DNA from 3 places in the Paenibacillus azoreducens genome. Region 2 is predicted to be linked to each of the others. Evidence: riboswitches for the same ligand, from Rfam matches in the RefSeq annotation. Region 2 holds a riboswitch; each other region holds the start of a gene.
What was found. Region 2 has a riboswitch for cyclic di-GMP ahead of L6442_RS33160 (PEP-utilizing enzyme). Riboswitches for the same ligand answer to the same signal wherever they lie in the genome.
Positions count from the first base shown of each region.

Region 1: linked by a shared signal. The riboswitch ahead of L6442_RS01430 (S-layer homology domain-containing protein) and the one ahead of L6442_RS33160 (PEP-utilizing enzyme) in region 2 are both predicted to bind cyclic di-GMP.
Region 3: linked by a shared signal. The riboswitch ahead of L6442_RS30330 (non-ribosomal peptide synthetase) and the one ahead of L6442_RS33160 (PEP-utilizing enzyme) in region 2 are both predicted to bind cyclic di-GMP.

Region 1 is NZ_AP025343.1:297,525-307,972, forward strand. Features, by position in the region: gene cydC (thiol reductant ABC exporter subunit CydC) at 1-1,785, shown strand, start outside; gene L6442_RS01400 (hypothetical protein) at 2,465-2,626, shown strand; gene cspD (cold-shock protein CspD) at 2,917-3,117, shown strand; gene L6442_RS01410 (PadR family transcriptional regulator) at 3,286-3,618, shown strand; gene L6442_RS01415 (FtsW/RodA/SpoVE family cell cycle protein) at 3,615-4,937, shown strand; gene L6442_RS01420 (PP2C family serine/threonine-protein phosphatase) at 5,041-5,904, shown strand; gene L6442_RS01425 (nSTAND1 domain-containing NTPase) at 6,106-8,196, shown strand; cyclic di-GMP riboswitch class I at 8,501-8,589, shown strand; gene L6442_RS01430 (S-layer homology domain-containing protein) at 8,659-10,448, shown strand, end outside.
Region 2 is NZ_AP025343.1:4,570,772-4,581,219, reverse strand. Features, by position in the region: gene L6442_RS20150 (radical SAM/SPASM domain-containing protein) at 272-1,258, shown strand; gene L6442_RS20145 (fibronectin type III domain-containing protein) at 1,326-1,772, shown strand; gene L6442_RS20140 (hypothetical protein) at 1,980-2,240, shown strand; gene L6442_RS20135 (fibronectin type III domain-containing protein) at 2,209-2,643, shown strand; cyclic di-GMP riboswitch class I at 2,690-2,777, shown strand; gene L6442_RS33160 (PEP-utilizing enzyme) at 3,008-3,121, shown strand; gene L6442_RS20130 (MDR family MFS transporter) at 3,356-4,807, shown strand; gene L6442_RS20125 (FAD-dependent oxidoreductase) at 4,909-6,081, shown strand; gene L6442_RS20120 (MBL fold metallo-hydrolase) at 6,185-6,907, shown strand; gene L6442_RS20115 (TetR/AcrR family transcriptional regulator) at 7,138-7,848, shown strand; gene L6442_RS20110 (MerR family transcriptional regulator) at 7,959-8,342, opposite strand; gene L6442_RS20105 (SDR family NAD(P)-dependent oxidoreductase) at 8,576-9,331, shown strand; gene L6442_RS20100 (tautomerase family protein) at 9,432-9,860, shown strand; gene L6442_RS20095 (MFS transporter) at 10,293-10,448, shown strand, end outside.
Region 3 is NZ_AP025343.1:6,744,262-6,754,709, reverse strand. Features, by position in the region: gene L6442_RS30365 (glycoside hydrolase family 38 N-terminal domain-containing protein) at 1-663, shown strand, start outside; gene L6442_RS30360 (YhbD family protein) at 924-1,562, shown strand; gene L6442_RS30355 (polymer-forming cytoskeletal protein) at 1,566-2,285, shown strand; gene L6442_RS30350 (hypothetical protein) at 2,320-3,045, shown strand; partial or broken gene L6442_RS33235 (MFS transporter) at 3,072-3,589, shown strand; gene L6442_RS33230 (MFS transporter) at 3,701-4,597, shown strand; gene L6442_RS30340 (hypothetical protein) at 4,740-4,895, shown strand; gene L6442_RS30335 (4'-phosphopantetheinyl transferase family protein) at 4,934-5,647, shown strand; cyclic di-GMP riboswitch class I at 5,831-5,918, shown strand; gene L6442_RS30330 (non-ribosomal peptide synthetase) at 6,237-10,448, shown strand, end outside.

The DNA of each region.
Region 1 (10,448 bases), 3.0 Mb from region 2:
GAAGAGAGCTGGCTTCGTCCTTATGTCCGGACGTACTGGGGACGTTTTCTGATCATCATTGCGCTGGGCTGCCTGACGCTCCTGACCGCATCGATGCTCATGTTCACTTCGGGTTTTCTGATTTCCAAGGCGGCGCTGCGGCCGGAAAATATTCTGATGGTGTATGTGCCGATCGTGCTGGTGCGCACCTTCGGTATCAGCCGGGCGGTCGTGCATTACGTGGAGCGGCTGGTCAGCCACGATGCCGTGCTGCGGATCGTGTCGCTTATGCGCACGCGACTGTATCGGATCTTAGAGCCGCAGGCTTTGTTCATATCCTCCCGGTTCCGTACCGGAGATATGCTTGGCGTGCTGTCGGATGATATTCAATATTTGCAGGATGTTTACCTGAGAACAGTATTCCCGAGCATCGTGGCGCTGGTGATGTACATCGCTTCGATCGCTGCCTTGGGCTGGTTTGATGTCCGGTTTGCGCTGTTTATGGCTTTGTATATTTTCATTCTCGTTGCCGTACTGCCATGGGTGTCGCTGCTGATCACCAAGGCCAAAAGCCGCCTGGCGAAGCAGCAGCGCAGCAACCTTTACACCAAACTCACCGACGCAGTGCTAGGCATGAGCGATTGGGTCATCAGCGGCAGGCAATCCGCTTTTCTTGCCGCTTATGAAGCGGAAGAGAGGGAGGCGGCCCGCGTGAACAGCCAGCTCAAAAGCTGGGCGCGCTGGCGGCAGCTGATCGGGCAGACGGTTGTAGGCCTCAGCGTCGTGTCGATGGTTGTTTGGGCGGCCCGTGAATATGCCGGCGGGCATATTGCGCCAACGCTCATAGCGGCATTTGCTTTAGTGATGTTTCCGCTGATGGATGCATTTATGCCGGTTTCGGACGCAATCGAAAAGATACCGAATTACCAGAGTTCGCTGCAGCGGCTCTCGGAAATCGGCCGAATCCCCGGAGACGGGAATTCCCATGGCACGGCTGGTCAGACTGGAATGAAGGAGGATTCTTACGTTTCGGCTGAAGATGTCAGGCGTTTGGCTGGATCGGACGTCCACCTTACAGTACAGAACGTCAGCTACCGTTATGATGATGCTTCTCCGTGGTCATTGGAAAATGTATCGCTTGATCTGCCGCAGGGTAAACGGATCGCCATCATTGGGCGCAGCGGCGCAGGCAAATCGACGCTGCTGAAGCTGATCGAAGGGGCGCTGGCTCCCTCGAAAGGGACCGTCTCCCTGAACGGAACGGAGGCATATGCCATTGGCGAACAGATGCCGCAGGTCGTGTCCGTGCTGAACCAAAGCCCGCATCTGTTCGATACGACGGTAGAGAACAATATCCGCCTGGGTGACCGCAGCGCGGAGGATGAAGACGTTCGGCGGGCGGCCGCCCAGGTGAAGCTGGACCGGCTGATTGCATCGCTTCCGCTTGGCTACAAAACGCCGATGCATGAGACAGGGCAGCGTTTCTCCGGCGGGGAACGCCAGCGGATTGCTTTGGCGCGGGTGCTGCTTCAGAATAATCCTGTGGTCATCCTGGATGAGCCGACCGTCGGACTTGATCCGCGTACGGAAAACGATCTGATCGCAACCATACTGGAAACCATGAAGGGCAAATCCCTGGTTTGGGTCACGCATCATTTGGTTGGCGCCGAGCAGATGGATGAGATCATTTTTATGGAGAACGGACGTGTCGAAATGAGAGGCTCTCACGCGGAGCTGTTGGCCACATCGGAGCGGTACCGTAATTTATACCGGCTCGATCGCCCCGAGGCATTTATGGCGAAGTAGAGTATTGGAGCAGGGCTGTATCGCTTGATAGCGGTATGGCTCTGTTTTTTTGGATTTTATGCTGTATTGCGGCCACATAAAGAATGTACTTTGCATGGCCTGTCGTACAGTGAACGGTTGGAAGCTTCTTCGTATCGGATTGAGCATGCATGGAATGGACGCGTCTGAATTCGTCCGAATGAGTCTGAATGAGTCTTAATGCGCCTGAATGCGCCTAACGAAACTGAGGAGCGTTATATTCACGAAAAGAGTGTTTTTTCAAATCTAACGAAACTCCAAAGCGTTATTTGGCGAAAATCCAGCTTCTTTACCGTCTATTTTAATCAATAACGTTTCCCGGTTTCGTTAGAGCATTTAGATGCGCTATTTTGACTAAATAACGATTGTGAGTTTCGTTAGAGTAATTTAGAAGCGCTGTCTACGATTGTGGGTTCCGTAAGCAATTGCAGAATGCTTGGTCCCGATGAGGTTTGGCGTAACTCGTGATCAAATTCGCTACATCGAAGCCAAGGCGCTTCTCAAGCTCCGTCATCCAGCTGAACTGCCAACATCTAGGGCGCCACACCGCGCGCTGGAAGCCGCATGCGATACAGAATTGTTATAAATGAATAAAATGATCTATTTTGCATCATCCTATATATAGGTGAATTGGTAAGCTGAAGGGGGTGCGCAAGCAATCATGGAAAACAACAATTCCCAGGAAGCAAGCAAATATGAGGTGCAAAGAACGGAACTGAACAAGATGCCGGTGCCGGACAAGCAAAGAGAGGAATTCGCGAAGGAAATGGTAAATGACGCCAAGGAGGCGTTCGGCCAGCAGCAGTCCGAGGATAAAGAGTAGTACGGTTCATTGGAGCACTTTCGTAAATTACATTTGGATGAAGGAGGGTGTATCTCCGTAGTCAAAAATGGAGGCACCCTTTTTGCTGATAAGACAAATACACGTAACGGATTCCAAAATAGACTGTATCTATTTGTTTCCAGTTGTGATATAATAAAGTTATTGGAATAGTGACCTAACGAATTCACATAACGTAGAGGGTTATTCTATTTTTAATAACCTTGTCCATTATGTGATTTTTTATTTTCAAATAGATGTCATGTAAAATTAAGAAAAAGGTGGGAATCCAGTTGGAAACAGGAACAGTAAAATGGTTTAACTCAGAAAAAGGCTTCGGTTTTATCGAAGTTGAAGGCGGTAGCGACGTATTCGTACACTTCAGCGCAATCGTTGGAGACGGCTACAAATCTTTGGACGAAGGCCAACGCGTAGAATTCAACATCGTGCAAGGCAACCGCGGACCACAAGCTGAAAACGTAGTAAAGCTCTAATATAGAGGCTGACGCCCCAAACAAACTTTGTTTGGGGCGTTTTTGCATCTGCCGATTGCATAATTCGTAGTAATTCAATATACTCTTATACATAGTAATTCGATGCATAGATAAACTAGGTAATAAAAATGTTTCTAGGTTAGTAAAAAACTTCTGAAGGAGAACATTATGGCGGTCAATAAGGAGTTATTAAAAGGAAGTACGGCTATTTTGCTGCTTACGGTACTGAATAGAAAAGAAATGTATGGCTACGAATTGATCAAGGAAATCGAGCGGAGTTCGGAAGGTGTATTTTTGATGAAGGAAGGCACGTTATATCCCATTTTACATACGCTGGAGGCTGAAGGTTGGCTGGATGCTTACTGGAGTACGTATGATGGGAGAAAGCGCAAGTACTACCGGATAACCGATCAGGGTAGAAACCAGCTTCGGGAGAAAAAGGAAGAGTGGATACAATTCCGAACAGCGGTGGACCGCGTTATTGGGGAGGGGATGTCATGAGTCGGCCTGAAGAAAACGGGGCTGTAGCGATTTTTTTGAATCAGGTATGCAGTCATGTTCGAGCCAAGGAATTGCATCCCGAAATACGCGAAGAGCTATCCTCCCATATTGTTGAGCAGATGGAAATGCTGCAGGAGAATGGGATGAGCGTGGAAGCCGCCGCTGCCGAAGCAATCTGTCAGATGGGGGACCCTGCTCTTATCGGCAGGAATTTTCATCAGGCACATAAGCCGGTCATGGAATGGAAATTGGTTGTTATTTTGGCGTTGATGGCGTTGATCGGCATTTTTGGGGTGTTTACCGCCCAGGAATCGGGGATGTATCCTCAGTTTGGTACTTCGCTCATCGAAAGGAAAGTGTTGTTTACTCTTCTTGGTCTTGCCTTCTTGGTTGGATTCTATTTTGTGGATTATTGTAAATTACAGAAATATTCTGGCGTATTGTTTTTCGGTGCCCTCGTGCTTATGGCATACGCGTATTTTGCGGAAATAGACATAAATGGAAGAAGAGTGTTTCTCGTTTTTGGTCCATTTAGTATTAATGCAATGGCCGCATCGCTCCCGGTGCTTCTCTTTGCTTTGGCAGGAATGAAACCGGCAAAAGAGTGGCGAGGAGGCTGGGAATACCTTATCCAACTCGTATACCGGGGTATATTACCTATTATGCTTTTTGTTCAGTCATCTTCCTGGTTTTATGGCCTTATCTATCTGATTGGCTTTTTGCTGCTGACATGGGTCACCAAGAAGAATACACCACAATTTCTCGTACTGATCCTACCGCTGCTGTCTCTCTACATACTTGTGCTTACCCGGGTTGGACAATTGCAGCATCGGCTGCAAGCTTTCCTTTATCCGACCAGTGATGACAGCTACCAAATCATCCAAACCAAAGCGGCGATTGTCTCCGCAGGATGGTTTGGGCATGGATTTGCGGCACAGCTTGATACGCTTCCCTATGTTTACAGTGATTCGCTATTCCCGTATCTGATTTATTGTTTTGGCTGGGGCTCTGGAATACTTATCACCGGGCTTGTAATCTGTTTTATCATTCGTTTTTGGAAAATGAATGTTCTCATTCAGGATGTGTATGCGAAGAGAATCATGCTTGGATGGATGGCAGTATATGCCATCAGGATGTTATGGCCGATCCTTATGGCCTTTGGTATTGTTCCTATAGTCGGGGAGGTATTGCCATTCATCGGATACAGCGGGATGATGCAGGTTGTTGACTTTGCCGCTGCCGGGCTGCTGCTGTCTTTATTCAGACGGAAGAATATGATTCCTGGAGAAATTGAAAATCCATCCCTACATCCAAATTAAGCTGGGCGACTTAACTATTTTCTATAATGACAATGATCCAGTGCAGACGAAACAGCTGTTTGAACAACTGCAAAAACAAACAGGGGAATAGGGGGAAACCATCGTGAACATACATCATATTTCGATTCAAGGCGCCGGAGAGTGGAATGAAGATGCCGTTATTTTGCGTTCGGACGGGGGATTCTATGGTGTAATTGACGGGGCGACTTCGCTTGTTCCTTTTCGGAGTGTCCATGGAGAAACAGGCGGAAGGTTGGCATCACAGATCATTAAGGATTATTTCAAACAGATTCCAGGCGATGATCGGCGGGATTTGGAGACCTTGGCGAAAGAAGCCAACAAGCGGCTGGGAGAAGCCATGCGGGCGGAAGGCATTCGGATGGATCGCAAAAGCGAGCTGTGGACGGCTGCCATGGCGGTAGTCCGAGTCAAGGAGCATCATATCGAATACGTGCAGGCCGGCGACTGCATGATCATGGCATTGTACCAAGATGGTTCCATACGGACGATCACACGCGATCATGTCGCTCATATCGGCGAAGAGTCGATGGCGGTCTGGAAAAAAGGAATCGATTCCGGAATTCGCAGCAAAGAGGCGCTGCGGGGGATGGTGCTACCTCACTTGCTGGAAAACAGGGAGAAGATGAACACCAGAGGCGGATATTCCGTATTGAATGGTTTGCCGGATGCGGATCGATACCTGGAGTACGGAAAAATCAACCGGATACGGCTTTCGGGTCTGCTGCTGGTGACGGATGGGCTTTTTTATCCGGAGGCATGGCCGCAGCCAGAAGCGGAGAACGACAACCTAAGGCCGGATGAGGAGCTCCTGCGCCGCGTCGCTTCGGAAGGACTAGAGCGTTATGCCAAGCGGCTGCTGGCTTTGGAAGAGGACGATCCCGAGTGCATCCGCTACCCTCGCTTGAAAATGTCGGATGATAAAACAGGCATTTGGATCACGTTCTAGCGCGTCGTTTTGTTAAAGATGTCCTACTAACTAAAGGAAGGGTCTGCGATTTTGCGGTTTTAACCGATAAGAGCAGATCCATTCTTTTTTTTTGGCGTCAGATCGGAGAGAACAAAAAAGATGGAAAGAATAGGCCTGTTCCGAAATTTTCCGCACCGATATAATAAAGACAAAAAAGAATCGGAATCTGCGGAGGAAATTATGGAGCGAGAAACATACCGGATAGCACAGGAAGCCGACCGCTTTGTCGGAAGGGTGGAGGAACGGTCGCAGTTATCGAAGTGGCTTCAGGATGAAACGGCAAGGAGCCGGATATTTTCGATCACCGGCATGGGAGGGATCGGAAAATCCTCCTTAATGTCACAGCTGTCCCGGCTCGGCAAAAATGCGGGTTGTGTATGCCTGTGGTTGGATGGCCGGTCATTTACGCCTACGCCGGCGTCCTTTTTGGAGAGTTTATCGGCTGCCGCCTCACTGGAACAGCTGGAGCAAGCCGAACCGGGTTCGCTGCGCATTTTGACGAAAGCCGGACCGCTGAAGCGGGTTATGCTGTTCATAGATAATTTCGAGGAGCTGTCCCTGCTTGAGGGCTGGCTGCTGGATGCGTTTTTGCCCAAGCTGTCTTCCGCAGGCGTCGCGGTTCTGCTTGCTTCGCGGCCGCGCCTGCCTATAACATGGATTACCCATCCAGTATGGGGGCTCAGAATGACGGAGTTTCGGCTGGCGCATTTTACGAATCAAGAAATGGTCGACTATATCCAATCCTTCGGGACTTTCCCGGACGAAACGGTTGGACGGCTGGCGAGGTTGAGCGATGGCCATCCGCTGGCTTTGGCTTTGTCCGTCGAAACGGCCATCAAAGACAAGGCTTGCGGGCCGGACAAACAGATTATTTCGCAGTCCATCAGCGCCCGCGTGCTTCGCGAACTGGCCTCGGAGAAGCTGCAGCCGATGGTGGATGTTCTAACGGTCCTACCCGAAGCCAATCAGGAGATGCTGTCCCGTTTGACCGGCAGGACGGTCACTACGCAGCAGTTTCGCGAGCTGGCCGGACTATCCTTCGTTCGTTCCGGAACTGGGGGGCTGGCGCTGCATGACGTTGCCAGAATGCATCTGCTGAAGGACTTCCGGCAGCGGGAACCGAAGCGGCTTCTTGAGCTGCAGTGCTCCTCGGCACAGCTGCTGTATGGGAAGTTCCAGCGTGCGGACCGCAAGCAGCGCCGCGGAATCGCGTCGCAAATGCTGATGCTGAGCAAGGAGCTCCTATCTCCCCACAGAGGGTATGCGGATTTTTCGGGCGATTCGATCCCTCCTCTTGAGCAGCCTAACGCTGCGGACCTGCCCAATCTGCACCAGATGCTGGAAGAATGGTGCGTTTACAGCGTCGATCCTCATATGAACCGGTCCTACCATGATTTTCTGGATGAGCTTGCCGACCGCTTTCCCGAAAGCATCGCGATTGTACGCGATAGCCAAGGACGGCCCGCCGGCATGTTTATCATTGTACTGGTCTATTATGAAACGGGTTTGCTCCTTCAGCGTTATTTTCCGAATGAATTGTCGGAATGCTTCACGGAAGAGGAATGGAAATGCGAGCCTGACAAGGCAGATACATACTTCCCGGTATTGACCGCCGCTACGAATTCGATGTCGGGTTATTCGAAGGAAGAGATCATCGGGCTCTTAATGCTGGATCATTTGTCCCTGCTTGGGGATGGAAGCCGGGCCATTCTCGTTGCTACCAACGATGTCCTAAAGCAGCAGCTGCGCGGTATCGGTTTCCGCATCCGGCCGACGGCCACCCGAAATTGCGACGTATCATGGGCGGAAGCCCATATATTGGAACTCGACCTCCGCGAGGGGAATTTTGGAGATTGGGTGCTTTCGTTTTTTAAAGGAAGCGGGGAGATGGAGAGCGTTATGATGGATGTCTTCCACGCGTTGAGCCCAGGCGATCAAGAACGGCAATTAAGAAAAATACTTCTGTCGCTGCATGATCCGGTGGAACTGGAGAAATATGCGGGTGCATTTCCTGGCGTGGGCAGCGGCATCGATTTACAGCGGTTCATGCTCCGGTTAATGAAAATATCCGGGGAAGCCGGGCTGACGGAAGAATACGGTTCCCTTTTATACGCCGCTTATTGGCAGCACGCCGGTAATTCGGATGCCGCAGCGTTGGAGTGCAGCATGAGCAGGGCGACCTTCTATCGCTATCTGAAAAAAGCGATTGCCAATTTTGCCCGGGTGCTGGCGGCACAGCTTCAAAATAGCGCCATGGAACCTGAACATTAGGATATCTTGAGAGTACAGGAAAAATGAGACTGATTTGAGACGGGAACGGAAGAAGATCATGCTAAAATGAATGAGTCGATGCTGATCTTCATGATTACATATTCGATGCCTGGAAGTTAGACTTGCTCGGGGTGCCTAATGATGGAAGCAAAAGGGGGACCGAAAAAGTTTTTTTATTGGTGCGTATTTTGGTGATTGACAACGCATTTTGATTGGTTTATATTGATCGACAGTTCCTATATACTAACTTTTGGTAGATCCATGGACAGGGATTAAGATTACGCACATCTGCAATAACGACAATTTTATATTTTGGCACACTAATCGAAAGGTTAGCTCGCAAAGCCTTGGAGTCTAACAGTCTTTATGACTTATGATCGTCCGGTTGCAATTAATATCGTTAATGCAGCCGGGCTTTTTTGTGTTCCGGGGAACTTAAACCAAAAAATCAAGGAGGAAGAGATGAAGCGGGGTTTAAAACTTGTAGTATCATGGCTGTTCATATTGACGGTGTTCACAGGATTCATTCCAGGCAATCTATTCTTAAGCCGGGTATCCGCAGCATCAAACGAGCTTATCTGGCCGAATCCCGGAGCAGTCAATCTGACCAAGACGGCCGATCCTGCAGGGAAAGGTCAATGGAATATCACGTTGACTGTTGAAGGAAAGAACATTAAAACGACCTCGGATGTCGTGCTGGTCATCGACCGGTCCGGAAGTATGGACAAATCGGGCCGGATGACCAATGCCAAGTCAGCGGCGAACAAGTTTATCGATAATCTGCTGATCAAAGATTCGACGACGAGAATCGCAGTCGTGACTTTCGATAAGACGGCGAGTGAAAAATCCTCCTTTGTTGAATTCGGACAGAAGGACAGGTTAAAGAACGTAATCAAAGAAATCACTGTCAGCGGAGAAGGCACCAACATTCAGGCGGGATTGAATAAAGCACGCATGATGCTGGCGGGAAGCCAGGCGCAAAATAAGGTTATCGTGTTATTAAGCGACGGCGCGCCGACTTACAGTTACAAGGCGTCGCATGCAGCGGCCTTTGGCTGGCCGGACAAAAAGTTTGACTTTACCTTGTACGATTTCGATTATAATGACAATCAGATTCTCGGTAACGGCAAGGATTACAAACTGGATGAAGGATTTTTTGGAATAGGCCGCCAGGTATATACCGTTAACGGCAAAAACGTAACAAACAATGGTATTGCATCCTTATCGGAAGCCAAACTTGCCTGGGACGGGGGCATAGGCATTTACTCGATCGGTCTTGAAGTCGGAAAAGACGCCGACGCCAAATACGTGCTGAACAGCGCCCAGAACAAAGGTTATTATTCATCCAGCAGCGCGGATTTGAGCAAGGTATTCTCCGAGCTGTCAGGTCAGATTTCCTACGCTGCCCAGAAAGCTGTCGTCACCGATCCCATGGGCGAGATGTTCAACAAGGTCGGCGAACCGAAGGTTTCGCAAGGAACCATTGCTTGGGACGACAAAACGGAAACCTTCACATGGAACGTCGGCAGCATTATGGAGGGTTCTCCGGCTACTTTGACCTACAAGGTCGAAATGGATCCGAAGAAACATCCTGATCCGGATACGTTGTATCCGACCAATGGAACCACAACCATAAACTATACTGACATTAATAAGGATAATGTTACGAAGAACTTCGAAGTACCGAAGGTGAACTTTGGTAAAGGGTCCATTACCATAAAAGGCTATCGAGTGAATGCAGATGGTCAGCCGGTCAATGCCGAAGGCGTGGTTGTCGAAAAAGCCGAGCTTGCGCAGCAATTGTACAATCAGCCGTTCAAGCAGGACGGGAAGGAATCGCTGGATATCAATAAAACGTATTCCGTGGCGGCTCCTAACGTCGAAGGTTATCAGCTCGAAGTAGGCGACAATCCTACCAAAGTGAACTTGACTATAGATAAACCGACCCCAACGGTCTGGTTCGGGTTCATGGAGGCTGCCGAGCAGCATGTAGCGGTCAAGTATTTAGAAAAAGGAACGAATAAAGTACTGGCTGAACCGTCGGAAGCAAAGGGCATTAAGGGACAGCAAATTCTGCTTGAAGCGAAGAAAATCAATGGGTTTACCGCCGAAAAGGAAAGCGACAAGTATACCTTTACGGGCAAAGAAGGCCAGGAGTATGCATTCTACTATACTGCCGACAAGCAAACGGTGACCGTCAAATACCTGGAGAAGAGTACCGGGAAGCCGCTTAAAGATCCTGTCACTGTAGA
Region 2 (10,448 bases):
GCCTCACGCTCCTTTTTTGAGCCTAAGCGCGATCAAAAAAATAATAGAGCATTCGATTTGCCGAAAGAAGCGTAATGACGTGCACTGTTCGTGTTTTTTATCGCGCCTAAGTAGATCATATGTATCGAACAATCCAAGAAATGTCACATTCGGTTATTTTTCGCAGGCCAAGAGCGCCAGAGATCCGGTTATGGTTGCCAGAGGCGGGGTTCTAATATAATATTTTGTGAGACGCTACAGATTAAATAGGAACAGACTGGAGTATTCGCTTATGAAGAAATTCAAGAAATTTTATGTCGAGCTGACGAGCCGCTGCAATCTGGCCTGTACCTTTTGTCCACCGACTCACAGGGCGACCCATTATATTACAATTGAACAATTTACCCATACGCTGGATGAAATCAAGCCGTATGCGGAGTACATTTATTTTCATGTCAAAGGGGAACCGCTGCTTCACCCCCATATCGATCAGCTTCTGGATATCGCCCATGAGAAGGGATTTAAAGTAAACATAACGTCCAACGGAACGCTTCTGCATAAAGCGGGACACAAACTGATGAACAAACCTGCGCTGCGGCAGATGAATTTCTCACTGCACAGCTTTGACGGGCATATCAGCTCCAAGAACAAGGATGAATATATCGCCAAGGTATTGAACTTCGTCAAGGAAGCGGTCCAGCAGTCGAATCTGATTGTATCGCTCCGGCTGTGGAATCTCGACATGGATAATGCGACGAACCTGGAGCAGAGCCGCAACCGCGAAATGTTGGCCTATATCGAGAAGGAATTTGGTCTGGATTATAAAATCGAAGAAAAGGTCGAGCCCGGAAAAGGCATTAAAATTGCGGACCGGATATACATCAATATGGACCATGAATTCGAATGGCCCGACTTGAATGCGGAAGAGGACTTTAGTCCGGGTTTCTGCCATGGTATGCGCAGCCAGGCCGGGGTGCTGGCGGATGGTACTGTCATCCCGTGCTGCCTGGACGGGGAAGGCGTCATTAATTTGGGCAATATTCATCGGCAGCCGTTTAAGGAAATCATTGAAAGCGAACGGGCCGTGAATATCGTTGAAGGCTTTTCGCGCCGTGAGGCGGTGGAAGAGCTTTGCCGGAAATGCGGGTACCGGAAACGGTTCAACTATAAGGCGAACGGATTTGCCGAGGAATCCTCTTCCGAGCCGAGGACAAGAACTTGTACCGATTACCGCAATGGACAAGAACTTGATCCGATTACCGATTTGACACATATCTAATTATAATTCGTCAGCTCTTTCATTTACCTAAAGAGGGCAGCATTCCTATTATGAAGAAATACGAGGATTGAGAAATAAAAAGACTCAACAAAAGCCAGTGGCTCCAGTTCTGAGTGTTGTCTCTGCGGATGAGACAACTGCAAAGCTTGAGTGGACACTACCTAGTGGATCCGCTTTGACCGATGGGTATTACTACAGGTTAAAAAATCTCACCAATGGGCAAGTGTTTGATATTCAATATCCAGACAGCACATACATCGACACCACGCTTGCCGGCGGTCAGAGATTCGAGTACCAGGTGCAGGCCGTTAACCATGTTGGGGAGTCAGAATGGAGCAATACCGTACGAGTCACCATTTCTCCGGTTGAGTCAGCGACATCTTACCGGATCGTGGCCCAAAATAATACAACGCAGCAAGAGGTCTTTAATTCAGTTGTCAATGACACCTTCTCACCAGTTACCTCGCTAGGGCCGGGCACGCTTTACGATACACTAGCCATGCGTAAAACCTAATATAAAGCGTCAGGAACTAAAGGGCGCACGAAAAAGTTTAAACTTTATCCAGAATTGGGTCTTCCCAAGCCAAAAAAAATTCTCCTAATGTGAAAGTGTGGCACATGTTATCCATCACACTCACAAAAGGAGAACTCCCAATGGATGGTGTTGCCGGTGAAGAGCTTCTTTGCGCGGTGTTTTCAGTTTTCATGTTAGGTTGTTTGCATGGCTAGTGTTTACGATATTGTTACTTCGGCAATTAATGAGAACGGAGAAGGAAAAACGGTTCACACCGGATTTTTAACTCTACCGGACCAGCCGGGTGTATTTACCCATCTGCAAATTGGGGAGAGAACTATCGATCTAGCATGGAATCGAGTCGAAACAGCGATTGGTTACTTGCTTGATCGAGAGCTTGAAAATATATATTCCGGAGATGATACTCATTACCAGGATGCCGGATTGGAATCTTGGATCGCCTTATAACTACCGCGTAGCTGCAGAAAACGATACGGGAGAAGGGGAATATTCGGAGCTTCATGATATTTGGACGCTGCCGAGTGAGCCTGACTCTTTTGACGTAGCAGAAGTAACCACCACCGAAATAACAGCCCATTGGTCGTCGGTACCCGGAGAGGAAGGATATGTCTTCCTCGTTAATGGAGAAGAAACGGAACAACTTCCAACAGGTTCTACGGAATATACAATAACCAGCTTAACCGCAGGCACCACCTATAAGCTTGGGATAAAGGCTGTGAACCGCAGTGGATCCGGAGCAGTGAAAATCTTGTCTGTAACAACACTTCCAGAAGCGCCAGTGGTGGTGGAAGACCCCCGTGGAGGTTCGAGTCCTCTCGACCGCATCACTTTATCAATGATAGGTTTCTGATCTGCTTTTTCTGGCAGAACAGGAACCTTTTTGTTATGTAATATCCTTAAGTAAACGGCAAAGCTGTCGAAAGGCAGTGCACGCAAAGCCCGCAGATCTTCTCACTGCTTAAGTGATGACCGCCGGTTTACTAACCTGCCAAGCACGGCCTATGGGGTCGTGTTTTTATTATTTGTTTGTATAGAAAACTGAGGAGAGCACGATGATATTCGAAGCAGATTTGCAGTGTGTACGAGGGCAAAGTCTGTATCGTGATGAATCCTTCGGAGTTCAAGAAGCTGAGAAAGGGGGATATTCTCGTTTCCACTTATAGCGCGCTGATCTGGACACCTTTATTTAAGATTGCCGGTGCCCTGTTACGAAAATTGGGAGCGCAACCTCCCATGCGGCGATTGTAGCAAGAGAATATAGTATTCCAGCTGTCGTCGCCATTGAGAATGTCACAAATACATTGAAAGTGGAGAGCGGATTAAAGTAGATGGTACGAATGGCATTATTACATGGTAAACATAAGTATGTTACCACAGTTACGCGGAGCGAAGGGCACGAAAAGGAGAAATAAATGAATTGCCGCAGCAGTATGTGTCGAAACTGTCTGCAATTTTAACGAACAGTGTACTTGACGAACGGTGTTCGTGATGGTATAACTGAGATGTTCCTATTGTAGTTCATTAAATGGTTCTTCTAAATTAAACAGAAAGAAGCGTGAAACATGCAGTCAACAAATAATTCAGGGAGTACGCAAGCCGCATTTTCATTGAAACAAATATTGCCGGTGTTGCTTGCTGTGGCTTCTGGGATGTTTCTTGTCATCTTGGATAGCACAATTATGAATGTCGCAGTTCCGAAATTGGTAAGCGCCTTTCATACGAATCTTAGCACCATTCAATGGGTAATTACTGCCTACACGTTGTCATTGTCGGCCGTCATTCCGCTCGCAGGTTGGTTCTCGGACCGTTTCTCACCGAAACGGATGTTTATGACGAGCATCGTGCTGTTCGTTGTCGCTTCTGTGTTATGTGCGCTGGCTCAGACGCCTGAGCAACTGATCCTATTCCGAATCATCCAAGGACTCGGAGGTGGCATGGTTGCTCCAATCGGGATTGCAACAACCTTCTCCATTTCTCCTCCTGACAAGCGAGGTTCAGTAATGGGTATTCTCGGCATTCCGATGCTGCTCGCTCCGATTCTTGGTCCCATTCTGTCGGGCTGGCTCATTGAGTATATGAATTGGCATTGGATATTTCTCATCAATGTGCCTGTTGGTCTAATCGCGCTCTTGATGGCTTGGAGGTATCTGCCTACAGCGAAGCCGCGGCATAACAGTAAGCTAGATGTAGTGGGCGCACTCTTGGCTCCGGTTTCCTTTGCATCGCTTGTGTTCGCAGTTCATCAAGGAGGTGAGAAGGGATGGTCTGATATATGGACGCTTGTTTCGCTTGTATGCGGAATTCTCCTGCTGGCTATATTTATCTGGCATGAACTGCGGCAAAAATATCCGCTTCTGGAGCTTAGGGTGTTCCGCTCTCCTGCATTCGTTCATGGGATTATCGTTGCTTGGCTCAATCAGATCGCATTGTTCGGTAGCATTCTATTATTCCCGCTGTTTTTGCAGCAGGCAAAGGGACTTTCGCCGCTTGAGGCGGGGCTGTATGTCATCCCGCAGGCAATCCTGTCGACGATCGGGATCAACGTCGGTGGTAAGTTGTTTGACCGTTTCGGAGTTCGCCCGGTTGCCTTGATTGGTATTCTGTCCTTATCCGGATCGTTACTTGCCTTGACACAAATTACTGCCCATACCAGTCCGTTGTACATCATGTGCAGCTTTGCCTTCGCAGGGCTTGGCCAGGGCTTAACGTTGATGCAGATCAATACCCATGTGCTCAAGTCGGCTCCGAAGGAATTAGTCAGCCGCGTGACACCGATAACGACTTCTGCCCAGCAAATTATGTCATCTTTCGGTGTAACGATTACGATGGCTTTTCTTTCTGGACAGATTAGAAAACTTCCAGTCGATCATACACTCGATCAGTTAGGGCATGCTTTTGGTTCTACGTTCTGGATTACGTTTGGATTTGCAGTGGCTGCACTTGTGCTCAGTTTATTTTTCGCAAAACGTACCGATACTACAACTGCGCGATCCCAGTCACCTCAATCGAAGTAGCTTTCACTAACGTAAAAGCCCATCTACTGCCTTAAACGAACGGTGTTCCTTAAGAACGTTGTTCGTATAAAATCCCATAATTAAGCTAAGGAGAGATTAAAATGACAACTACTACGAAAAATCAAAAGCATATCGCCATTATCGGAGGCGGCCCAGGTGGACTCACACTTGCACTTATTCTTCAACAACATGGCATTCCAACGGTTATTTATGAACGTGAGATGGCAGACAAGAGCCACGAGCGCGGGGGTTCTCTTGACATACATGAGGACTCCGGGCAGCAAGCGCTAAAGGAAGCAGGACTTTATGAGGCTTTTCAAAAAGTGGCACGATACGAAGGCGAGGACTTTCGGTTATTCGATAAGACTGGAAAATGCTTCATTGATGAAGTGGCCGATGAGGATGCTCCAGGAGGCCGGCCAGAGATCGATCGTGGCGTGCTTTGCGAATTACTTTTAAGCAAGTTAGACTCAGCGATCATCCGGTACGGATATAAACTGAACAAGGCCGTTTCACTCGCCAATGGCATGACCGAGCTTCATTTCGAGAACGGCTTCGTAGATACCGCGCATCTCGTAGTTGGAGCGGACGGCGCCTTCTCCCGTGTTCGTCCACTGCTTTCGGATACGGATGTCAGTTATTCGGGACTAACCATGTTCGAGCTAAATGTAGTGGACGCTGCTAATCGTCATCCTGATTTAGCAGCATTTAACCGTCGTGGTAAAGTGTTTGCATTGGACGATCACAAAGGCATTTTGGGGCAGTTGAATGGCGACGGGCGCATTAAAGTGTATGCGAGTCTGAAGGTTGATCGGGAATGGCTCGATACAATCGGTATTGGGTCTGAAAATCCGCAGGATGCGAAAGCAAAACTGCTAGAGCTCTTCCAAGATTGGGATGAATCGCTAAAGAATTATATCCGCTATGCGGCAGAAGTTGTTCTTCCAAGACGGATCTACATGTTACCGATCGGGTTTAAGTGGAACAGAAATCCCGGCGTTACTCTTATCGGTGACGCGGCTCATGTCATGTCACCTTTCGCCGGCGAAGGAGTCAATTTGGCGATGCAGGACGCAATGGAACTAGCTCTTGCGATTATTCGGCATGATGATCAAGCTAAGGCAATTGAGGAATACGAGGAGAAAATGTACGAATACGCTTCGGAAAAAGCTCGAGAGTCCAATGATAATCTCACCCTGTGCTTTTCAGATGATGCAGCGCCGAATCTTACTGAATTGATGAATTCATACCACGAGCAGTATAACGAAGCTTAATCTTGCCTTGACAAGTGAAATAATGAAATCATCTGACAACGAATTACAAAATTCTTGATCGTATTTAATTTTAATAAATACACACATGGAGGCTAAATTTAATATGACAAAAGTGATTATTGAACCAATCACTTTAAACATCGATGTGCCGGCTTTTCCAGGGGGGAAATGGCCGCTTAATCCTACCCTGATTACAAGTGAAAATGCTGTAATACTTGTAGACACAGGTATGCCAGATAGCGCAAAAATGATCGCTGCGGAATTAGAAAAATGTGATTTATCCATCGGCCAATTAACAGCGATCATTTTGACACACCAAGATATCGATCATGTTGGAAGTCTGGCCAAACTGCTTGAAGTTAATCCAAACATTGAAGTATTTGCACATGAGTTAGAGCGTCCATATATTGAAGGTGATCGACCTCTTGTTAAAGGATTACCTTCACCATTAGATGCCCAATTTAGTGAGGGTTACGTAGCTCCGACAACACCGTTTATAGAACGCACATTAGAAGGTGGCGAAGAACTAAATATTGCTGACGGCCTCATTACTATTCATACGCCAGGTCATACAGAGGGTCACATAAGCTTATACCATCCTGATTCAAAAACATTAATTGCTGGCGATGCACTGGTCATTCGCGGATCTAAATTTCAAGGTCCAAACCCGATGCAGACGCCTGATTTAGACAAAGCGTATCAATCAATAGCGAAGTTCGCTGCTTATGATATTAAACGTGTGATCTGCTACCACGGCGGGTTGTACGAATCTGAAACATTGAATGAAGAAATCGCACAAATTGCTGCAACTGGCCCGGTGAAATAACGAGTAACACTAGTACTGACATAAATTTACCACCAACAAAGACATTATATCATTTGTAGACAGGTTCAATTGACCAATACTAGACCAACTTTTATCTTACAGAGATCTGACAGCCCTTGAATTTAATCAGAGAGAAGTGGGTAAAATTTATATGCCGCTAAAAACAATGTAGGCATAAGTAAATCTAACAGAGGATTTACTATTTGCTTCCGGCATGATATAAGGAAAGTATGATGAAACCAAATCGAGAAATTATCAGTCGTCGGGCTCGTCCGGCCAAAGAACCGCTAAGTCATGAGATAATTGTGAAGACTGCCTATGAACTGCTGAAAGAGGAAGGCACCTCTGGCATGAGCATGAGGAGGGTAGCCAAAGCGCTGGATACCGGGCCATCGTCGCTCTATGTATACGTGAAAAATTTACAGGAGCTGAGCTCTTATGTGCTGGATTATGGTCTTGGCCAGCTCATCCTGCCGGAACTTACGGATGGTGATTGGAAGGAACAGCTGTTCCGGGCGCTGGATGCGTATGTAATGCTACTGATGGAGCAGCCCGGCCTTGCCGAGCTATCGCTTCAGGCGATTCCGATTGGAACCCATGCATTCCGGTTGAACGAATACTTGCTTGCGGTCTTGCAGAAAGGCGGGATCACGTCCACCTCCGCGGCATGGGGTATGGATCTGTTATTGCTTTACGTTTCCTCCGTCGCCTTCGAGCAGGCGGCTAGATCCAAGCACGGAGAAGAACATATGGCGGCCATCCAGCATTCCTACCAGGCTACGGATCCAGTTCACTTCCCTCTCATTCACAGTATGAAGGAGGAGTTGTTCTCAGGGGACATCGTTTCGAAGGAACGGTTCTATTGGGGAATTGAAGTGATCTTGAACGGCATTGTGCATGCAAATGGTTTAAATAGGAACTCTATAAGCAGCCGTAAGTAAAGGTCAACCACATACCAAGTAAAAAGCAGCCATTCACCGAGATGGTTGCTTTTTGCCATAAATCTCGATGACACCCGCAGCGCGCATTCCTTCCGAAATTGCGATATAAGTCAAATTTTAATGCTAGTCCGTTCAATCTGGGATTCTAATACATCATATAGAGCAAGTTTATAGTTTATTTTATCCAAGTTAAAATATAATTCTCTTATGCTTTTCTCAATTTCTTTTTTATGATGAAGCATCATCATTTTTCGTTCCGCAATCGTCGAGTCCCCTTCTTTATACAAGTATACATACTTCTGAATTTGAGCAATCGGCATTCCTGTTGCTCGAAGCGCAGTAACAAAGTGTATCCAGCTTAAATCTTCTTCGTCATATAACCGCTTCCCATTTTCATTTCTCTTCACATGTGGAAGCAGCCCCTCCTTTTCGTAATATCGAAGTGTGGGAGCCGCTATTCCTGTCATTTCAGTAACTTCTTTTATAGTCAACATAACTAAATCTTCACCGCCATCTGTTAAAGTGTACTTTAAATGAATACTTGGCAACATAAATTGATTCTTCCAAATTTAAGCTATGAAAAATAGAGAAATATAATGAAATCAGTGAATTTATCTGTTTAATTAGGCACTTATTATTATAATCAAAATAACCTTGACTTCAAGTGAACTTTATCTTTTATGATATCAATGTAAATTATAATGATCTCTGAGAGGATGAAGTTACAATGAACAATATCTCAATCGTCACTGGCGGAAGCCGCGGACTTGGTCGCAATACAGCCATCAGTATTGCGCGTCATGGCGGCGATGTCATCTTGACCTATCGCAGCAAAGCAGAAGAAGCAAAATCTGTCGTAGCGGAGATCGAAGCGCTGGGGCGTAAAGCGGTCGCTCTACAACTCGATGTTGAAAACATTTCCAGCTTTGCGGCCTTTGCTGAGACGGTCCGTTCGACCCTGCAGTCTACTTGGGGGAGCGAGACCTTCAATCATCTGGTGAACAATGCCGGCCACGGAGAAATGGCCGATTATGTCGAAACTACTGAAGCTCAGTTCGACAGCCTGTTCAATGTGCATGTCAAAGGCGTATTTTTCTTGACACAGGCCCTTCTGCCACTTCTTGCAGATGGTGGTCGTATTGTGAACTTCTCAACGGGTCTCACTCGCGTCTCTTTTCCCGGATTCTCCGCCTATTCTGCCGCAAAGGGGGCGGTCGAGATTCTAACCATCTATATGGCCAAAGAACTCGGTCACCGTGGTATCACCGCTAATACCATTGCACCCGGAGCAATCGAAACCGATTTTCTTGGAGGTTCTGTACGCGACGTACCTGCTTACAATGACACGTTTGCCGCGATGACTGTTCTTGGTCGAGTCGGCCTACCCGACGACATTGGTCCCGCTGTCGCCAGCTTACTCGGTTCCGACAATCGCTGGGTTAATGGGCAGAGAATCGAGGTCTCGGGTGGTCAGAACATCTGATCGCTAGTAATGGCCGCAAAAGTACCTTCCTTCTAGTTGTCAGAGGCCACTGCGTGGAGATGCGGCGGCCTCATAATATGTCTAAGGAAAGGAAAATACAATGCCAATGATTATAGTTCACGCACCTGAAGCTGTGTTCGATGTGAAGGCACGGCGATCAATTGTCGGAGAACTTACAGATTTTGCGCTTGAATGCGAAACCTTGCCAAAGTCACCCTTCGTCAAAAGTACGGTTTGGACCTATTTTAATCTTTACGATCAGGATACCGTCTTTATGGGAGAAGCAGAAGCGACAACGAATGTTGTCAGCGTGCAGATCTTCGTCATTGAGGGCGGTTTAGACAGCGACGCCAAAATGAGGCTGATCGAAGGAGCTACCACAATTTTCGGACGGCTGCTCTGCACCTCTGATCTCATCCCAGTCTATATCATCATTCACGAAGTTCCCGAGGAAAATTGGGGGATCTTTGGCCGGAAGGCGGATTTAGCAGCTTTCCGAGCATCACCAATTGACGCAGCTGCTCTGTAATTATCCGAGCGGCAATAACAACTTCAATTGCGACCCCGCGAACAATGCACTAGGCCGATGAGCCTTGCTGCATTCATCCGGTTATGCCCGGCGAGCACGCGGCCGTTCTCATACGTTTTGATCATATCGTGAGTATATTCCGAAAATTGACAAATGGAAAAGTCGTGATAAAATGTTTTTAACATATTGGGAAAAGTAATGAAGAGAAGAAAGTAGAAGAGCACTTATGTCCAGAGAGCAGAGGGAATGCTGCAACCTTTGCCTTAACCTCTTGTACGTAGTCGTCTCAGAACTGTTAGCCGAAACCGAATGAAGAGCGTTTCGGCAGTAATCTCAAACAGGTGCACCCGTTATCGTGCTGAAAGTAAGAAAACTTTACTTTGTGAGGCCGGAATCGCGAGATTTCTGGCAAATCAGGGTGGTACCGCGAAAATGAACCCCTTTCGTCCCTTTGTCATGGCAGTATGCCGTCAACTTGGACGAAAGGGTTTTTTGTTGATACCTTTTTACCCGAAGAAGGAGATGAGTTTTATTCTACATTTAGGAAATTCGAAGCAGTTATCTCCCGCGCTTCTCCTCTTAATGTCG
Region 3 (10,448 bases), 2.2 Mb from region 2:
ATGGGCCGGAACCGCAAGGGATTGAACGTTCAGCGCTCCGCAGGGCGTCTGGCGAAGGCTAAGATCATCTCGAACGGTCCGTTGTTCGGGGTGGTAGAACTGCAATTTGAAACACGCGGCATGAGCTGTTATTCGGTATTCCTGAAACTTTATGCCACGTCCTGCAGAGTCGACGTATCCGTACGTTTTCATAAAGACAGCGTGTGGGAACCGGAAAATGTGTATATCTCCCTGCCGTTTACGTCCGGAATGCCGCATGACGAGACATTGTGGCTGGATAAAGCCGGAGCACCGATTCGCCCATGGGTCGATCAGCTCCCGGGAACGCTGCTTGACTACTATTGCATCCAGGAGGGGCTAGCCTTTGTAGGAGAAAACCGCGCCCTCACGATTGCAACGCCGGATACCCCGCTCGTTCAATTAGGCTCACTGGAATACGGCAAACGCCTGCTTCATACCCAACAAAACGAAGAGACGGAACGCGATCTGTATGTTTGGGCTATGAGCAACTACTGGGAAACCAATTTTAAAGCGACATTGGGCGGGTTTTACGAATTCCGCTATTCCATCGAATGGAGTGGGGATGTTCGTACGGCGGAACAGGCCATCGGCCAGTGTCGGGCGCTGAGCTCCGGATTTACGGTTTGGCGCATCCAAGCCTAAAGCATGGCACCAATCAATCCACAAAAACAGCAAGGGCAGACGCGTCAGCGTTCTGCTCTTATTGTTTTTTCAAGTGAATTCTATCCTCCGCACTGGAACGAATCAGAAGTTCCCCGGTTCTAATGGCTTCTTACGGTTTTCCTCCGCAAGATCAAGACAGCTTATTTCCGTGCATACTCCCAATTTTTTAAAAAATTTTGATTTTGCTGATTTACAACGTAACAATGTTATGTTACATTATTTTGCGAGGAGGCGGCGTCATGAACGAAGAAGATCTAATTTCGAAAAAGGAACTGCTGGAGCTGACAGGGATCTCCTACGGACAATTGTACCGCTGGAAGCGGAAAAATCTGATACCCGAAGAATGGTTTGTCCGCAAATCTTCTTTTACGGGCCAGGAAACCTTCTTTCCGAGGGATAAAATATTGCAGCGGATCGAACGCATTAAAAATATGAAGGATGGTTTGTCCCTGGATGAGCTTGCGGATATGTTTTCACCAAATTTGGGTGCTGAATCGATGTCTGCTGTCAAACTTATAGAACGTAACATTGTTACGATTTTTTCGCTGGAATTGTTTGAAGAAGAGATGGGACAGAAGGAGTTGTTGTCCTTTAACGACATCCTGACGGTTTATGTGCTTCATAAGCTGCTGCAAGGCGGAGAAATCACGAGAGAAGAAGGCAAAATGCTGATTGCGGTTATGAGGGAGCATTACGGCGATTTGGCAGCCAAACCGTGCGAGCTGGCTCTGATCCGGAAAATGGGCGTTCCCTTGCTGTTTCTGACGGAATCGGCGGAACAGATTTATTTTGACAAGGATGTTAAATGGGTTTTTCGGCTGTCCCTGGCTGCATCCATCGAAGAGTTAAAACTGAAGTTAAACGAAATGGAGGCATAAAGCATGGAATCAAAATCCGATTTGAGAATCTCCGGCATCGGCAAGTCGCAAGGCGGCAGCTATTCGCATGTCAGAACGGACGGAATGGCCAAAATCAAGGGGGACACAAGCTGTATTTCCCTTGACAGCAACGGGACGATGTCGATCGAAGGAGCGCTGCAAAGCGAATCCGTCACGGTCAACGGAACAGCGACGGTGGAAGGCCATGTCAATACGAACCGTATGGTTCTTGACGGGATGGCGACGCTTAAAGAACAAGTGGTTTGCACTGAGCTTCTGACCGTAAACGGACGGTTGTCGGTTGGCAGAGGGCTGATCGGCGAAAAGGTGGAAATATTCGGGAACCTGAAAACGAGGGAAGATGTAGGGTGCGAGGTGTTTTCAGTTTTTGGCGGATTCAGCATTGACGGGCTGCTTAATGCCGGTTTGGTGGATGTCAAACTGAACATGCCATGCAGAGTGCAGGAGATCGGCGGGGATACGATCACGGTTAGGCGCGCGAAAAAATACAGTGTCATCGAGCAATTTGTGCCGGCGCTTTCGGCCCGGCTGCATGCGCATACCATTGAAGGCGATGAAGTGGACCTGGAGTATACCGATGCCGAAATTGTGCGGGGCAATAATGTAAGGATAGGCGAAGGCTGCAAAATCGGACGCGTGGAATACAAACAGCAATTGCAGCGGGATGCCGATGCCCAAATCGGATCCGCTCACCAGCTATAAACATGGCAGGATTTCAAAAGGAGGTTGGAAACAAATGACGACAAGACGCGGCGATATGAAAATTACGGGAAATAGCCATTCGAACGGCGGATCTTTTGATAATGTCAAAATTATGGGTGACGCTGTCATCAATAGCGATACGCATTGCGAATTATTCAAATGTCTGGGAAATAGCGAGGTAAAAGGTTCGCTTCATGCAGGGAATACATCCTGTAACGGCACAATGAAGGTTGCTGAAACGATGAGCAGCGGCAGCGTAAAGATACAAGGGGAACTTAGGGTCGGAAACGAGCTTACGGCAGAGAGTATATCCGTTACCGGCGAGTTGGCTGTTGGCGGGCGAATGTCAGTCGAAAAGGCTAGAATTACCGGCGAACTTCACGTCAATGCAGATTGCGAGATGGAGGAGCTGAAGGTGCAGGGAAGCGTAGAGGTTAACGGCATGCTAAATGCGGAGCAAGTGGATTTGAAGCTTTATGGCCATAGCCGGATGCGTGAGCTGGTTGGCGGGCAAATTACGGTGAAAAAGCATTATAGTCTGCCCTTGATCGGGAAGTTCATTCCCGGTACCGAAGGTGCTCTGACGGCCGAAACGATCGAAGGCGATACCATCGTGTTGGAAAATACCAGGGCTGCCGTTGTCCGCGGCAGAAGAGTCATGATTGGCGGCGGTTGCCGGATCGGTCTGGTTGAATACCGGGATGAATTCGAGCAGGACCAAGGTTCATCGGTGTCCCAATCGGCAAAAATCGGTTCGTAACAACGCTGAAGAGGAGGAAAACAAGGATGTCTGTTAAAAAGAACAGGCTGGGTTTCATTGTGGCGGGGCTTCTGCTCGGGATTTTGATTGCAGCCATCGACAACACCATTGTGGCGACGGCAATGGGAACTATTATCGGGGATTTGGGCGGACTCGATCAGTTCGTGTGGGTGACCTCCGCTTATATGGTTGCCGAGATGGCGGGGATGCCGATTTTCGGCAAGTTATCCGATATGTATGGCAGAAAAAGATTTTTTGTCTTCGGCATCGTCGTGTTTCTGATTGGCTCGATGCTCTGCGGTACGGCCCACAGCATTGCGGAGCTGAGCATCTACCGCGCGATCCAGGGCATTGGGGGCGGCGCGCTTATCCCGATTACTTTACGATCATTTTTGACATTTTTCCACCGGAGCTGCGGGGCAAAATGTCAGGAATGTTCGGCGCGGTTTTTGGCGTAGCGAATCTTTTCGGGCCGTTAATGGGCGCTTATATTACGGATTTCTGGCATTGGCGCTGGATTTTCTATATTAATGTTCCGCTTGGGCTTATCGCGTTTTTGCTTGTCGTGTTCTTTTACCGCGAATCGCATGAGCATTCCAAACAGAAAATCGATATCTGGGGAGCGGCCACGCTTGTGGGGGCCGTTGTCAGCCTGATGTTTGCGCTGGAGCTCGGGGGCAATAAATATGCCTGGGATTCGTTTATTATTATGGGATTGTTTGCAGCGTTTGCCCTGCTGTTTATCGTCTTCCTGCTTGTGGAGAGAAGGGCGGCGGAGCCTATAATATCGTATGGGATGTTCCGGAAAAGGCTGTTCGCCGCGAGCAGCGCCGCAGCACTGTTTTATGGAGCGGCGTTTATTACGGCAGCGGTTTATATTCCGATCTTCGTACAAGGGGTTATGGGTGGAAGTGCGACAAACTCCGGATTAATCCTGCTTCCGCTGACGCTTAGCTCCGTGGTTGCTTCACAGGTAGGCGGCATGTTATCCTCCAAAATGTCGTTCCGCAGAATCATGATCTTTTCGGCTGTTGTATTTTTGCTGGGTATGTTTTTGCTGGCGACAATTACGCCGGATACTTCCAGGATTATCCTTTCCGTGTATATGATGATAACCGGATTTGGCATCGGCTTCTCCTTTTCCGTGCTGAGCATGTCGGCGATTCAGGGCATGGAGATGCGGCAGCGGGGATCGGCTAACTCGACGATTTCGTTTCTGCGTTCGCTGGGGATGACGATCGGGATTACGATTTTCGGCATCATTCAGCGTAATGATTTCAAAGGACAACTAACGGAAAAACTGGGCGCAGCAAGCCGGAACATGCCGGCAGGCGCCGACCCGCAGCACATGCTGACCCCGGAGGCAAGGGAGCTGATTCCGCCGCAGGTGATGGAAAAGATTAGTTCAGCATTATCTCTATCCGTGGATCATACTTTTTTATGGGCGCTGATCCCGGTCTTCTTCGCGCTGGTGTCGGTATCTATGATGGGTGCGGGACGCATGCAATTTGCCCAAGGGCCTTCGGCAGCCCCAAAGCAGAAACGAGCTTAGAATAAAAGCCATTTCATCCCGGCCTTCAGACAACGGGTAATAGTAGGCATATGAACCGCAAAATGACGGACAGAATCGGGCGCGGATAAAAGGATTTTTTGCGGGGATGCTGAATAAATATCCGGCAAGGAGGCTGATTTTCATGAAAGTCATCATTACCCAAGCGGAAGCGGTTGAGAAGGGAATATGGATTGACGTAATGAAGATGTTCGGTGTATATAACGAGGATGAGGTGTGGCCGAACGAGGAGTATATTTTAACTGAGGAGCAGGCCCGCAAGCTCGGGTTGATTCTGTAACCGAAGAGGGCCTTTTCCCAAAAAAAAGGGTGGCGGACATGGCGCTAATTTATGCCGTGAAACTTGTGGATGAGTACGACCGGGCCGTTTTCAAGCAGGCGCTTGAGAATTTGCCCGTGGATGTCAGAAATAAAGCGGCCAGATACCGAAAAGAAGCGGATGCGGTCCGCGAAATCGTTTCGGCGGTTTTGAAGCGGATTGTCGCCTGCCAAGTGAATGGTATCGGGCTTCATAGGGTGGAATTTCTCAGGGATGGTTATGGCAAACCATCCCTGAAGGAATTTCCGGACTTCCATTTTAACGTATCCCACTCCCATGCATGGGTCGTATGTGCCGTCAGCGCTGAAGGACCTGTCGGGATCGACATCGAGATGATCGGGAAAGCGGAAGAGGGAGTAGCCCGAATGTGTCTAACGCCGAAGGAGCTGCATGAATGGTTCGGCCAGCCTAAGGATCAAAGGGATACATATTTTTTAAAGTTATGGACGTTGAAGGAGAGTTACGTGAAAGCAACGGGGAAAGGTCTGGCTGAAAACTTGTCCTCGCTTGAAACGATAAAGGAGGGGGAAAGTTTTCGCATGGCCCGGCAAGGATTAGTAGATACGGATCGTTCCCTTAGAATGGTTTCGTTTGATCCAGCCTATCAAATGGCCATTTGCACAGCGGTACAAGATATACCAATCAACCGGGTAGACATGTCCATGAACGAGCTTATGCTCGGCTTCATCGGTCTGCAAAGTGGGTCACGCTGAGCGTTTTACATTATATTCCATAACAATGATATACAGTGAAATTTCACTTAAATTCGGGATGTAGACACTTTTATTACCTCTTTATGGAAAAAATCCACCTGTACTTTTTGCATCATCATGATATATATTAGAAGATGGATTGAAGTGTTGGTCCAAGTTATATCAGAATATCTGCACAATGAAAACTCCAAAAGGTAAACCTATCGAAAGATAGGGACACAAAGCTAAAGGGGCTAAAGACGGGTTTGCGTCATGCCAGCCAGCTGCCGAAAGATGTTTTTCGCAATTACGCAACTCTACTCTCGGTAAGTAGAGTTTTTTGTTATGATTATAGAATTTTTACATTTCAGCGGAGCTTGAAAATTCTATAATCGCAAGAAACCGCTAAACGCGGTCTTTCTTCATTGGAAGTGCGTCGATAGACGTTTTTGTTTAGATATAAGAAAGTATAGACATCAAGAGCCTGCGTCCTTATATCGCAAGAAAAACTACCGCTAAACGCGGTCTTTCTTCATTGGAAGTGCGTCGATCGATGTTTTTGTTATGCTCGGTCTATTTAACAACTATGATGATGCAAAGGAAGATGTACATGTCGGAGTTAACAAAGGAAAGATCTGCTGTGGAGAAATGGAAAGAATATATGAAACCGTTGGAAGAACGCACGATCCTGAGGACCCGCTCAGGGAAGGATGCGCCCCGGCTGCAAAAATTCAAGTATGCCTGGCCGGACGGGCTGGGTCTGAAAATTCAGCAAGCTTGCGAAACGGCGCAAATTGCTCCAAATGAACTGCTGGGCGCTGCCTGGGGCATGCTCCTCGTAAAGTATTTGCGGAAAGAAGAGGTGGCTTTTGCCGCGATCGGCTCTGCAGACCAAGCATATCCGTTGATCATGACGGCCCAAGGAACGACGCCGCTTCGGGCGTTGGTACAACAAACCGCTTCCGTCATGTCCGAACATGCTCATCAGGCTGTGAGCCTGCAAGAGGTTTCGGAAGTTTGCGGGCTGGCGGGCACAGCTCCGGTTTGCAATACCGCCATCCTGTTCGGGGAAGCGGTGCCGCACGAAGAACTGCTGGGTAAGCTGGATGCTGCGGTGAAATTATGCGATAACAACGAGGGCGGGCTGGAGATTTTGTACTCGGCAAATGCCTTTTCGGATCATTTTATCAGCCGCATGTGCCTTCACCTGCAAGCCATCGTGACAGAGTGGCTGTCGAATCCGGATGCCGCGATCGGCGGGTTCAGCTTGATTTCACAAGAAGAGGCGGATTTGCTGTCCAAGTGGAACAGCACTGGGGAGCCGGTGGATCTGAACCGCACTATTCACGGGATGTTTGAGGATCAAGTACAGAAGACTCCCGATAACGTTGCAGTCGTCTATCGTGATGAATCACTGACATACAAGGAACTGAATGCAAGGGCTGATAAACTTGCTGGCGAACTGATCCGTAAAGGGGCGAGCCGGGGACATATCGTCGGCATTATTGCGACGCCATCTCTGGAGATGATTATCGGTACGCTCGCGATTCTGAAAACAGGCGCCGCATACTTGCCTATCGACCCGGCGTATCCGGCTGAACGAATCCTGTACATGCTGGAAGACAGCGGGACGGAATTGCTTGTGACCGAGCCAAAAGTGGAGCTTGGCGAAGACGTCCGCTTTAAAGGTGAAATCATATGCGCGGCAGCGGGTTCGGACATTTCGGCTCCTTTAGTTGAGGAGGCGGGGCTGAAGCACGGAGAGGGAGTTCAGGCCGATGATCTGGCATATATCATCTATACATCGGGATCGACCGGACGACCGAAAGGCGTCATGGTGGAACATCGTTCGCTTATTAATCTGTGCGCATGGCATATCAAAGAATTCAAGGTTACGGATCAGGACCGGGCCACGAAATATGCAGGTTTTGGATTCGATGCTTCCGTGTGGGAAATCTTCCCTTACCTTGTGTCCGGCGCAGCGCTTCATGTCATTCCGGAGGACATTCGGCTTGATGCAGGCCAATTACATACATATTTCAAGCAAAATGCCATTACTATCAGCTTTTTACCGACGCAGTTTTGCGAGCATTTCATGACGCTGGACAACCCGTCTTTGCGTGTGCTGCTTGCGGGTGGCGACAAACTGAAGACGTTCAGCAAGCAGCACTATGACTTGTACAATTGCTACGGTCCGACAGAAAACACCGTCGTAACGACAGCCTACCTTGTGACGGAACTGCAAGAGAATATTCCGATCGGATATCCGATCAGCAATTCGCAAGTGTACATCATGGATGCTTACGGCCAGCCTCAGCCGATCGGCGTCGCAGGAGAGTTATGCATTGCCGGTGAAGGGCTTGCGCGCGGGTATTTGAACCAGCCGGAATTGACGGCAGAGAAATTTACGGCCACCGCGCTGGCTGGCCAAGGGCGCATGTACCGGACGGGTGATTTGGCGAGATGGACGGAAGATGGCGTGATCGAATTCCTGGGACGCATCGACCACCAGGTGAAGATCAGAGGTTTCCGTATCGAAACCGGCGAAATTGAACACCGGCTGCTGCAGCATCCGCGGGTATCCGAAGTCATCGTAATCGATCTTGACGATGCTTCAGGCGCGAAATATTTATGTGCGTACGTAGTGGCGGACGGAGAGTTTCCGTATGGCGAAATGGCGGATTATTTATCCGAACATTTGCCTGAATACATGGTTCCGGCCAAGCTGGTTCAGCTGGGGGAGCTTCCGCTCACGGCGAACGGCAAAGTGGACAGACGCGCGCTTCCTGCCCCGGCCGAAACACATGATGAAGGGCAGTTCGAAGCACCGGAAGGCGAATGGGAAAACGGAGTTGCTTCCTTATGGAAGGAGGTTCTCGGATTAAACCGCGTTGGCGCATGCGAACCGTTCTTTACATCCGGCGGCGATTCGCTGAAAGTCGTTATTTTGCAAGCCAAGATGCAGCGGCGCTTCGGCATATCGTTTCCTGTAGCCGAGCTGTTCAAGCATACGACGGTCCGTGAACAAGCCAAATGGCTCGAGCAAGCGGTGTCGAGCCGTTTGGCGGAAGGAGAATCCGCGGCGGCGGCCGAACTGGCTGAGGCCCATCCAGCCGCCATAGTTAAGGTACCTGCGCGGGAAAGCTATCCAGTAGCTTCGGCTGCACGGCGGCTATATTTCATCGAGCAGATGGATCAGGTCGGAACGGCTTATAATGCGCCGTTTGCGTTCCGCATCAAAGGTACAGTTGATCGTGAGCGTTTGGAGCAAGCATTTTGCGCGATGATTGAGAGACATGATGCGCTGCGCACATCTTTCCATTGGGAGAATGATGAAATCGTGCAGCGGGTAAACGCAAAGGTGCCGTTTGAGCTTAAGTTGGTCCGGGCCGAGGGATCCTCAAAAGATCGTTTGCATGAACTGATGCATTCGCTTATTACGCCTTTTGACTTGGGTGAAGCGCCGCTCTTGCGGGCCTGGCTTATCCGGTGCGGGGCGGAAGAACGCTTCGTACTGCTGGTTGATTTCCATCATATAGCCGTTGACGGCGTATCGGCTAATATCTTTTTTGAAGAGCTATCCAAGCTGTACCGCGGCGAAACATTGGAAGAGCTGCCGCTTGGTTTTGCCGACTTTGCTGTCTGGCAGGCGGAAACGCCGCATCACGCCGAACGGCAAAAAGCGTATTGGGAGAAGACGTTATCAGGCGAACTGCCGATCCTACAGCTTCCGACCGACCGGGAACGTCCGGCCAAGCAAAGCTTCCGCGGCGATACCGTTACGATCCGGCTTGACGAAAAGGCAGCGGGCCAATTGAAGCAGTTTGCATATGCCGCAACCGCCACGCCGTTTATGGTGCTGTTTGCAGGATACCATGCGCTCCTGTCCCGTTATACGAATCAGGAGGATGTCATCACGGGCGTTCCGGTGGCGGGAAGATTGCATGAAGAGCTGCAGCCTGTGATCGGGATGTTCGTCAATACGATGCCGGTGCGCTGCTATCCGGAGAAGCGCAAGACCTTTGCGCGGCTGCTGCAGGAAGTGAAGGGAGCGCTGCTGGATACGTTCGAGCATCAGGATTACGAGTTGGAGGAGCTTGTCCGTTCCTTGAATATTCCGCGTGATCCGAGCCGCAATTTGCTGTTTGACACGTTGTTTGTCATGCAAAATACAGGCAAGCTCGAGCTGCAGCTTGAAGGCGCGGATGTGGCGAATGATTCGTATGTTCATCCAATCTCGAAATATGATCTGATGGTGGATGTGACAGAGGAAGAAAACGGCATTCGGATCGATTTGCAGTACTGCACGGATCTGTTTGAACGGCAGACGATCGAAGCGTTCGGCAGCCGTTTCCTGCGGATGCTGCACGATGCGATCGCTCATCCCGGCAAGATGCTGTGCGAACTCGAGATGCTCGGCCCCGAGGAACAAGATTATCTTGTTAGCGGCCTAAATGCGACTGCCTCGACTTATCGGGATCAAATGCCGATCCATGGCTTGTTCGAGGAACAGGTACAGCGTACGCCGGATAAAGCGGCGCTTGTGTTCGGCGACCAAAGCATGTCCTACCGCGAGTTGAACGAAAGGGCTAACCGGCTTGCTAATACGCTGCGGATGAAAGGCGTAGAGCCAGATCAAGTGGTGGGGCTGATGGCAGACCGTTCATTTGAGATGATCGTCGGGCTGCTGGCCATTTTGAAAGCGGGAGGGGCGTACGTTCCGGTCGATCCCGAATATCCGCAGGAACGGGTCGTTTATATGCTGGAAAACAGCAATACCAAGCTGCTTCTGACACAGTCCCATCTTGCCGACAAGGTTGCC